Regions from separate parts of the Alteromonas sp. AWQ4_252 genome, predicted to be linked through region 2. Evidence: predicted binding sites of a transcription regulator. Region 2 holds the regulator's gene; each other region holds the start of a gene.

Region 1 (3,284 bases), 180 kb from region 2:
CGGTGCTACAAAAAACGCAGTAGAACAGCCTACTGCGCTTTTGAATTTTAATTAGCTGCGACTAACTTTTAGACGCAATCGCAGTTCGCACCATCAGTCCGTACGCCGGATCAGCCTGATCATACTGACTAAACATAGCTTCCTGAACATCTGACGTTGCCTGGCTCAAGCCGTCAGCAATATTGTTCACAAGTTGGCGCTTTTGATCATCTGACATTATGCGGAACAAATCGCCTGCTTGAGAAAAATTGTCCTCATCCTGAATATCATGTACATCCAACCATGCATCTTCTTCCAGTGGCATAGCAGGCTCAGCAGCGCTTTCGACTTCTGCTGGCGCACCATTCTCACTCCGATTATTTGGATAGAAGTTCGCTCCACTTCCAGCCAGAGCGGGCTGAATACCTGCAAAAGCCCCATCGCGCTGATAGTTATGAACCGGGCATCGCGGTGTATTTACCGGAATTTGATTCACATTAGCCCCCACCCGGTAGCGATGAGCATCCTGGTATGCCAACAATCTTGCCTGTAACATTCTGTCGGGAGAAGCACCAATACCGGGAACCAAATTGCTCGGCGCAAAGGCGGCTTGCTCAGTTTCTGCAAAATAATTATCTACATTGCGATTCAGCTCCAACTGCCCCACTCCAATTAACGGGAAGTCGCTGTGCGGCCATACCTTCGTTAAATCGAAAGGGTTAATACGATAAGTCTTCGCCTCCGCTTCAGTCATGATTTGCACATTTACCGTCCAGGAAGGAAAATCACCGTTGTCGATACTGTCGACTAAATCCTGCTGCGCGCCGAAAGCGGGCATACGGGCAGCTTCTTCGTTGGTCAGTGTTTTAATACCCTGATTGGTTTTAAAGTGCCATTTAACCCAGAATCGTTCACCCTGCTTGTTCCAGAAACTCAACGTGTGTGAACTATAACCATTAACGTGACGATACGATAAAGGTATACCTCGGTCTGACATCAAAATAGTCGACTGATGTAACGACTGAGGGTTATTCGCCCAGAACTCATAAATTGCCTGTGGATCTGGCAAGTTGGTACGCGGGTTCTTTTTCTGGCTGTGAATAAAGTCGGGGAACTTGATCCCATCTCGCAAGAAGAAAACTGGCGTATTGTTGCCGACCATGTCCCAGTTACCCTGTTGGGTGTAGAACTTTACCGCAAATCCGCGAGGGTCGCGGGCATAGTCACTGGAATCCTGACCGCCACCCACAGTGGAAAAACGCAAAAATACTGGAGTTTGTGCGCCTTCTTCCTGCAAAAAATCAGCGATGGTGTAATCAGACAAGCCGCGGGTTACGGTAAAGGTACCGTAAGCGGCACTACCTCTGGCGTGTACTACTCGCTCGGGAATACGCTCGCGATTAAAATGAGCCAGCTTTTCAAACAAATAGTGATTGTCAAAGGTAACTGGCCCACGGCGACCCACTGTGCGACTTTGATTATCTGATGCGACTGGTGCACCGTTACTGCTGGTTAATGGTACCTGGCTATCGATTTTTTTAGAAAAGGGACACTGACTCATAATACATTCCTTAATATAAGTAAGCTGACAAGTTAATCTTGCCAGTCGATTATTTAAGGTAATTATGATTGGAAATATTAATTTAAAATAGTGATATTAATCTATCATCTTAATCAATATTTACGATGAAAGGGAAGTAGATCATTTTGTAACTCCGAAAATACTGTCAAAGAATTTAACACACTCTCTACAAAATTTTTAAAAAAAATCGTAAACCAATGTTTTTAAGTGCTTTTTACGCTGGTACAACATTTGCTTAAACCAGTTTGAATCAGTGATTATACTTAGATTTAAGATACTGTAGATTAATTAAGGAACAATTATGAAAAACGTTAAATTAAAAAGTTTTGTATTTGGCGCTGGCCTTTGCTTGAGCACCTTAACTCAGGCTGCACTCGTAGATCTAAGTACATGGTCTGCTGAGGGTGCAGGATCTTGGTCTTTGCAAGCTGGCAACGACTCTGTATACCAATCTATAAATGGTGACCCAACCGTATTTTTCAGTGGTGTTGATAGTCAAGGATTGTCTTTATCAGGGGAGATAACTGTTCAAACCTCAAGTGATGACGACTTCATCGGTTTTGTCTTAGGTTACAATGCAGGAGATTTTAATAATGCAAACGCTGATTATTTGCTTATCGACTGGAAACAAGGCAATCAGACATTTTATGGAAGCGCAACTGCAGGCTTAGCTATCTCACGTATTACTGATGTCATGGACGTTTCGTCATTTTGGAATCATGGTACAACGACAGGATTCGAGGAATTGCAACGGGGAACGACATTAGGCAACACTGGCTGGAGTGACAATACAACTTACTCTTTCGACCTAGTATTTACATCGTCACTTGTTCAGGTATTTGTAGACGGTAACTTGGAATTAAATGTCGCAGGAAGCTTTGCTGACGGATCATTTGGTTTTTATAATTATAGTCAGTCAGATGTCCTGTATGCTGGCATAACAGAAGATATTGCACCTCCTCAAGCCAATGTGACTGAACCGGCTACTTTAGGTATTCTCGCTCTGAGTAGTATTGGTTTGCTAGGCTTCCGTCGTCGCAAATAACTCATTAAAAGATAATATCAAGTTAGATTTTTCTTTAATCATATAGAAAGGCATCGTTTTCGGTGCCTTTTTTATTGGTGGTTGACCTGTCAGGAAGACAGTAAATACTCACCCATTTCATGCATAAAGCACGAGACTTGGTGTAGTTTCAGTAGAGGACACTTATCATGACAAAAAATGCAAACAAAAACACCTGAAATTACATGTAAATCTATTGCGTTTTTAAATAGCTTTTAGCGCATTAATGATATCATCAGGCTCCGAGCGGGTTCTGTAATCCACATCCACATATCGCCATATAACCTCTCCATTTTGATTTAACACAAAGGTCGCAGGAATGGGCAAAATGGTGGCATTCCCATTGTTTATTTCTTGCAAATCGAGGCCGCGATCTTTGCGCATATGCTCAAGCAAAAATTCAGGTACTTGCCATGCAACGCCGTAACTTGCAGCGACTTTTGCGTCTTGGTCAGACAAAACAGTAAAAGGTAATTCACTAATCTCATGAGCGCTAAGGGTGCCATCAGGTCGTTCTGGACTAATAGCAATCAGCTTGGCTCCGAGGGAGGTAATATCATCAATACGTTGCTTTAAAGCGTTTAATTGTAAGTTGCAATACGGGCACCAACTTCCACGATAAAACGTGAGTACTACAGGCCCCTGCTCTAAATAATCTTG
Region 2 (3,284 bases):
TAGGTCTTTTGGGGCCAAATGGCGCTGGAAAAACCACGACTTTTTACATGATAGTAGGTCTGGTGCCGCTGGATAAAGGCAAAATCAATATAGATAATCAAGAGCTTACGCATCAGCCAATGCACGAACGGGCACGAAAGGGGATTGGTTATCTGCCCCAGGAAGCGTCGATTTTTCGCAAGCTTACTGTTCATGAAAACATCATGGCCATCTTGCAAACCCGTAAAGATTTAAAAACACATCAACGGGAAGCTGAAGCAGATGCGCTACTTGATGAATTTAATATTAACCATATACGCAATAGTACAGGAATGAGTTTATCCGGGGGAGAGCGACGCAGGGTTGAAATTGCCAGGGCGCTTGCAGCCAATCCGCAATTTATTTTACTCGATGAACCCTTCGCTGGTGTTGACCCTATTTCGGTTAATGATATAAAGAAGATCATTCAGCATTTACGTGACAGAGGTATTGGCATTCTTATCACTGATCACAATGTGCGTGAAACTCTGGATGTATGTGAAGAAGCGTATATTGTCAGCCACGGGGAACTCATTGCTCAAGGCACTGCCGAAGAAGTATTGAGTAACCAAAAAGTGAGAGATGTATACCTAGGCGAGCAATTCAGGCTATAGTTAAGATAGCCCTGATAGCAATGCGAATTATCGCAGGCACGGCAGGCATTCTGTCGGGTATCCTTTTTAAGAGTTATAATAAGACGTAGATGAAACCATCTTTACAGCTAAAATTTAGTCAACAACTAACCATGACGCCGCAGTTACAGCAGGCAATTAAATTGCTGCAACTGTCTACGCTCGATTTGCAGGCGGAAATTCAGGAAGCACTGGATTCAAATCCGTTGCTGGAAGTAGATGAAGGCGCAGATAACGAGGTAGTTGAGAAAAATAATATCGATAACGACGACAGCGCACAGGAAGCTGTGAGCGCGTCTGCATCAGATAATATGGACACCGGCGAAGCGCTTGAAAAAAACGACTTACCCGATGAGCTTCCCATTGACAGCACCTGGGATGAATACATTTCGGCCTCATCAGCCCCTGCCCCAGGGCCTTCTTCCGGCGGTGACGACGAACAAGTATTTCAGGGCGAAACCACTGAGAACATTCAAGACCATTTATTGTGGCAAATGCGGTTAACCCCTTTCTCAGACACCGACCGCGCAATTGCCTTAGCCATTATCGACTCCATCGACGAGTCCGGCTACCTCACTGTTACCGTCGACGACATTCTACAAAGTGTCAACAGTGAGGATATGGAAGAACCGGTGGAAGAGGATGAAGTGGAATGTGTCTTGAAACGCATTCAGATGTTCGATCCCATTGGTTCAGGTTCCAGAACGCCTCAGGAATGTTTATTGGTGCAGTTAAATCAGTTTGCGCCTGAAACGCCGTGGTTAGAAGAAGCAAAGTTGATTTTAAAAGACTATGCAGATTTACTCGGCAGTAAAGATTACCGTACGTTAATGCGTAAAACCCGCCTCAAAGAAGATCAGCTTCGGGAAGCCATGCGCTTGTTACAGACGTTGAATCCTCGTCCTGGTAGTGCGCTAATTACCAAAGAACCTGAGTACGTTATTCCCGATGTGTCAGTGGCGAAGAAAAATGGTCGCTGGGTAGTTGAACTCAACCCTGACAGCCTGCCGAAACTCAGTGTTAATCAGCAATATGCGGCCATGAGTCGACGGGCCAAAAACAGCAGTGACAGCCAATTTATTCGCTCTCACATGCAAGAAGCCAAGTGGTTCATCAAGAGTCTCGAAAGCCGGAATGATACCTTGTTGAAGGTAGCAAATTGCATTGTTCAACAGCAAATGGGCTTTTTTGAACACGGTCCGGAAATGATGAAGCCCATGGTATTAAACGACGTGGCGGAAATGGTAGATATGCACGAATCAACCATTTCGCGGGTGACTACACAAAAGTATATGCACACGCCCCGAGGCATTTTTGAGTTGAAGTATTTCTTCTCCAGTCACGTTGCCACTGAATCAGGTGGCGAGTGCTCATCTACGGCGATTAGAGCGCTGATTAAGAAGCTGGTTGCGGCCGAAAAGCCGAGCAAACCACTAAGCGACAGCAAGATTGCTTCATTGTTGGCCGACCAAGGTATTATGGTGGCACGGCGAACAATAGCAAAGTACCGGGAATCACTATCGATTCCACCGTCTAACCAACGCAAAAGCCTAATTTAACTAAGGCTGCTCACAATAAGGAAGACGAAATATGCAAATCAACCTTACCGGTCATCATGTTGAGATCACTGATTCTTTGCGTAATTATGTCGATACTAAGTTCAGTAAACTGGAAAGACACTTCGATCACATATCGAATGTACACGTCATACTGAATGTTGAGAAACTTAATCAGAAAGCGGAGGCAACTGTTCATTTGAGTGGCGCGGAGGTGTTCGCATCCTCGCAGAATCAAGACATGTACGCTGCAATTGACAGCATGGTTGATAAGTTAGACAGGCAAGTACTCAAACATAAGGAAAAGCTGAAAAAGCACTAAACCATGGATATACAAGCCATAGTAAGCCTGGATCGCACCGAGTGTGCGGTCCAGTGCAATAGCAAAAAGCGCATTCTGGAAATAATCAGTGGCATTGCCGCTAAAAATAACCCGGAAATAGACGAAGCAGTGGTGCTTAGTAGCCTCATGTCACGAGAACGCATGGGTAGCACAGGGATTGGGAACGGCATCGCGTTACCTCATGGCCGGCTCGAGGGGCTTGACCACGTAATTGCCATTGTTGTTACCAGTAAGCCAGCTATCGATTTTGACGCCATCGACAGTAAGCCTGTGGATATTTTCTTTACGCTCTTGGTTCCTCAGGATCAAACAGAGGGGCATCTGCAAACCCTTGCCACGGTAGCAGGTAAGCTCAGTGATAAAGAAACGATAAAAACTATCAGAAAAGCGGAAACAAGTGATGATATTATCCGCGCTTTACAGTAACTTATTGTTAAAGGAACTGTTCTACACGTTCGTTTAGGAGAAACGCCCGTGAAACTTATTATCATCAGCGGCCGCTCGGGCTCAGGAAAATCGGTGGCTCTGCGCGCACTGGAAGACTTGGGCTATTATTGTGTCGACAATATTCCTGTCAATTTATTACCCGCACTTACCCACACGGTAGCCGACGAATACGACCAGGTTGCCGTCAGCATAGATGTGCGTAACTTACCAAAAGATCCCAGCGATTTAGTAGAAATCCTTGACTATCTACCCGCCTCCTGGGAAGTGACTATCGTTTATATTGACGCC
Region 3 (3,284 bases), 310 kb from region 2:
AAAACTAATCTTTCTTTTGAAAATAGAGGCCTGGATGGCACTTCACCATTGAATAGTAAAGCGCAGCTTCGCCGATAGATTCGGAAGCGCCGAGGAACAAAATTCCGCCTGGCTGCAACTGGGCGGCAATTTGTTGCAGTATCTTTTTCTTTACGTCAGCTGGGAAGTAAATAAGCACATTACGGCAAAAAACGATATCGAAGCGACCCAACCCTGTATAGGAATTAAGCAAGTTCAGGCTTTTAAACGACACCATTCGCTTTACTTCCGGAATAACCTGTTGCATGCCGTCGCTATTGCTCTGAAAATAGCGTTGTCGACGCTCAGCGGAAAGGCCTCGAGACAAGGACAATTCGTCATAGACACCTCTATTACACTTCTCCAGCATGGAAGAGGAAATATCTGTACCGGTGATCTCCACCCCATTGCGCAACGCGCCAGGTTTGCTGCGCTGATGCTCCAACACTGACATGGCAATGGAATAAGGTTCTTGTCCGGATGAGCACGCTGCGCTCCAAATTCGGAGGCGGCGATTTTGCATAGAAAGGGTAGGGAAAATTGTATTGATGAGTAACTCGTAGGGGTAATTATCGCGAAACCACAAGGTTTCATTCGTCGTCATTGCATCGAGAACTGCTTGCAACAGGGCCCGATTTCCTCCGCGAATGGCAGCAGCGATCAAAGCATCGATACTGTCGAAGTTAAATTCATACATCAACGCGGACAACCGGCTTCTCACCAGATATTGTTTATTCTCGCCCAGCGAGATACCGCACTGTTGTTGCAAAAATTGCCCAAACTGGCGATAGCTCTCAGCTGAAACTTCTTTGTTCTTCAAACTCAGTTAGCCCTAATAACTAATCTTTCAGCCATTTGTTCACCGCAGTTGCGAGTTCATCGGGATGGAATTTTGCAATAAAATCATCCGCGCCCACTTTTTGCACCATGGCCTGATTGAAGACACCGCTCAAGGATGTATGCAGGACCACATGCAACTTCTGTAGTTCCGGTGTATTTTTAATTTCCGCTGTTAACGTGTACCCGTCCATTTCTGGCATCTCAATATCGGATACCAAGACGCCTACTTTATCCGTAACATCACCCGTTTCTGCAGCAATTTCTTTAAGGCGATTAAGTGCTTCCAAGCCATTTTTGGCAACTTCAATTTCCAGCCCCAAAGCGGTAAGCGCTTTTTTCACCTGACTTCTGGCAACAGATGAGTCATCAGCAATAAAAATGATTTTATTACTACTTTCTGATTTATCGAGCGCTGAAGCAAGATCTTCGCTCACATCGGTATTCAACGGCGAGATTTCATTGAGAATTTTTTCAACATCCAGAATTTCAACGAGTTCATCTTCCACTTCAGTAACTGCCGTCAAATAACTTGCACGCCCTGTACCTTGGGGGGGCGGCATGATGGCATCCCAGTTAGTGTTAATTATCCGTTCTACCGCACCTACCAAAAAGCCCTGAACAGAGCGGTTGTACTCTGCAATGACAATAAAAGCGGTGTCGAGGTTTTCGATGCGTCGACCACCCGTTGCCATACTCAAATCAATCACCGAGATAGTCTGCCCCCGAATGTGAGCAATACCCCGTACCAATGAGTTGAGTTTAGGCATGGCGGTTAGCTGTGGGCACTGCAGAACTTCCCGTACTTTAAATACGTTTATTCCAAAGCGCTGACGACCGTTCAATCTGAATAACAATAACTCGAGCCGATTCTGCCCCACTAACTGCGTGCGCTGGTTAACGGAATCAAGAATTCCTGACATACATCACCTCTAAATTAAATTGGGCACGAACATTGCGTTGCACCATATCACTTAATGCTTGAAAGTAGAATCGCCAAAAAAGTGACACTGTGATATCGCACCCTTGAGCTTCTACTTCTCATCATAGTCAAATTGCGTTCAGGTGAACAAGAAAAAGTGAACATGAAAAAGATGACTTCATTCTGGGTTGGCCAATATCCCACTACAATAATGGCGACAATATTTGCTTTGCTCTTAAACATAGTCAGTTTTTCGACATTTGCACAGCCAGCAAAGCAATTACATGAAAGAATTCAGAAAGACGCGTCGTCTTACCTGCTGTCCGCCATCGGAGATCGCCATGGCGATGAGAATCTTCAGGTGGATATTGTGCCCATAGATGACAGAATTCAAATACCTGCTTGCCCTACAGGCTTTAACTATCACGCTGACCCAGCATCACTGTCACAAAGTTATGTTTCTGTTCGCGTGAGTTGCGGCAACAACGATTGGTATTTATTCACTAATGCAAGGGTATCTCGCACCCGCACGGTGGTTGTAACGTCGGGTATGTTGAGCCCAGGCACTTTGCTCAGTGCCGAAAATCTGTCATTTTCGGAGATTGATGTGAACATGCTACGTCACACCAGTTACGAAGACATGACGCAACTTATCGGTGCCCGTTTAAAGCGCAGAATAAGAAATGGTCAACCTATTCAATCGAATATGTTATGCTTTGTTTGTAAGGGTGATCGTATTACGATACTTGCACAAGCTGGAGGTATGCGCGTGAAAACTGCCGGCATAGCCAAGCAAGATGGTGTAATTGGTGATAATATTCAAGTAGTTAACGCGTCATCAAAAAAGTCGTTGATTGCTGAGATCGCAAGTACGCAAACCGTTGTGGTTAATTTGTAGAAAAATACAAAAATTATCGTAAAAAAGGTTAAAGATGCGCCGCGATTTGCCGATAACGTGTATGAGGTGTTATTGGTAGTGGAATTTAAATATGGCAATAAATAATGTAAATGGCGGTGGGGTTAAACCACCCATCGACAACGCAAAGCTGAGTAGTCAGCAAAATCAGGCACAGAATGCCGGTCAGCAGGAAGCCGCAGCGCGAACGCAAACGGCTACCGCTCCCCGTCAGGACAGCGTGTCTTTGACACAATCTGCGCAACAATTGAATCAGGTTCAGAAGAAAGGAACCGAAGCCCCTGTGAATCAGGAAAAAGTTGATAAACTTAAAAAGGCGATTCAAAGTGGCGAATATAAAATAGATCCAGACTCTTTGGCGCAAAAAATTGCCCGTCTGGAAGCGCAGGTTTTCGGATTAAAATCCTAACTTAAAGAGATTTGATAAGTATGGCGCAAGCGCTTGAACAGCTACTGGAACAACAAATTGACAACTTAGTTCATTTGTCCGGTCTGCTCGAGCAAGAATTGCACCTTATAAGTTCCAGAGACGCTGAAGCACTGATGAATCTGCTCAAGGAAAAAGAGCAAACCCTCGACACCATCCAATCG

The links. Region 2 encodes sigma-54, which starts transcription at its own class of promoters, with help from an activator protein. Its sites were predicted from a motif close to GTTGGCACGNNNNTNGNNT; they were not measured.
Region 1: a site for sigma-54 is predicted at 1,780-1,798, ahead of ACXACM_RS08760 (PEP-CTERM sorting domain-containing protein). Genes of this name have one in related genera too.
Region 3: a site for sigma-54 is predicted at 1,798-1,816, ahead of flgA (flagellar basal body P-ring formation chaperone FlgA). Genes of this name have one in related genera too.

Annotation. Positions count from the first base shown of each region.
Region 1 is NZ_JBSWSV010000001.1:1,986,501-1,989,784, reverse strand. Features, by position in the region: gene ACXACM_RS08765 (catalase) at 62-1,540, opposite strand; gene ACXACM_RS08760 (PEP-CTERM sorting domain-containing protein) at 1,863-2,606, shown strand; gene ACXACM_RS08755 (peroxiredoxin-like family protein) at 2,829-3,284, opposite strand, start outside.
Region 2 is NZ_JBSWSV010000001.1:1,811,403-1,814,686, reverse strand. Features, by position in the region: gene lptB (LPS export ABC transporter ATP-binding protein) at 1-632, shown strand, start outside; gene ACXACM_RS08120 (RNA polymerase factor sigma-54) at 722-2,209, shown strand; gene hpf (ribosome hibernation promoting factor) at 2,241-2,528, shown strand; gene ptsN (PTS IIA-like nitrogen regulatory protein PtsN) at 2,532-2,975, shown strand; gene rapZ (RNase adapter RapZ) at 3,024-3,284, shown strand, end outside.
Region 3 is NZ_JBSWSV010000001.1:2,123,282-2,126,565, reverse strand. Features, by position in the region: gene ACXACM_RS09385 (CheR family methyltransferase) at 5-838, opposite strand; gene ACXACM_RS09380 (chemotaxis protein CheV) at 858-1,778, opposite strand; gene flgA (flagellar basal body P-ring formation chaperone FlgA) at 1,941-2,675, shown strand; gene flgM (flagellar biosynthesis anti-sigma factor FlgM) at 2,767-3,102, shown strand; gene flgN (flagellar export chaperone FlgN) at 3,123-3,284, shown strand, end outside.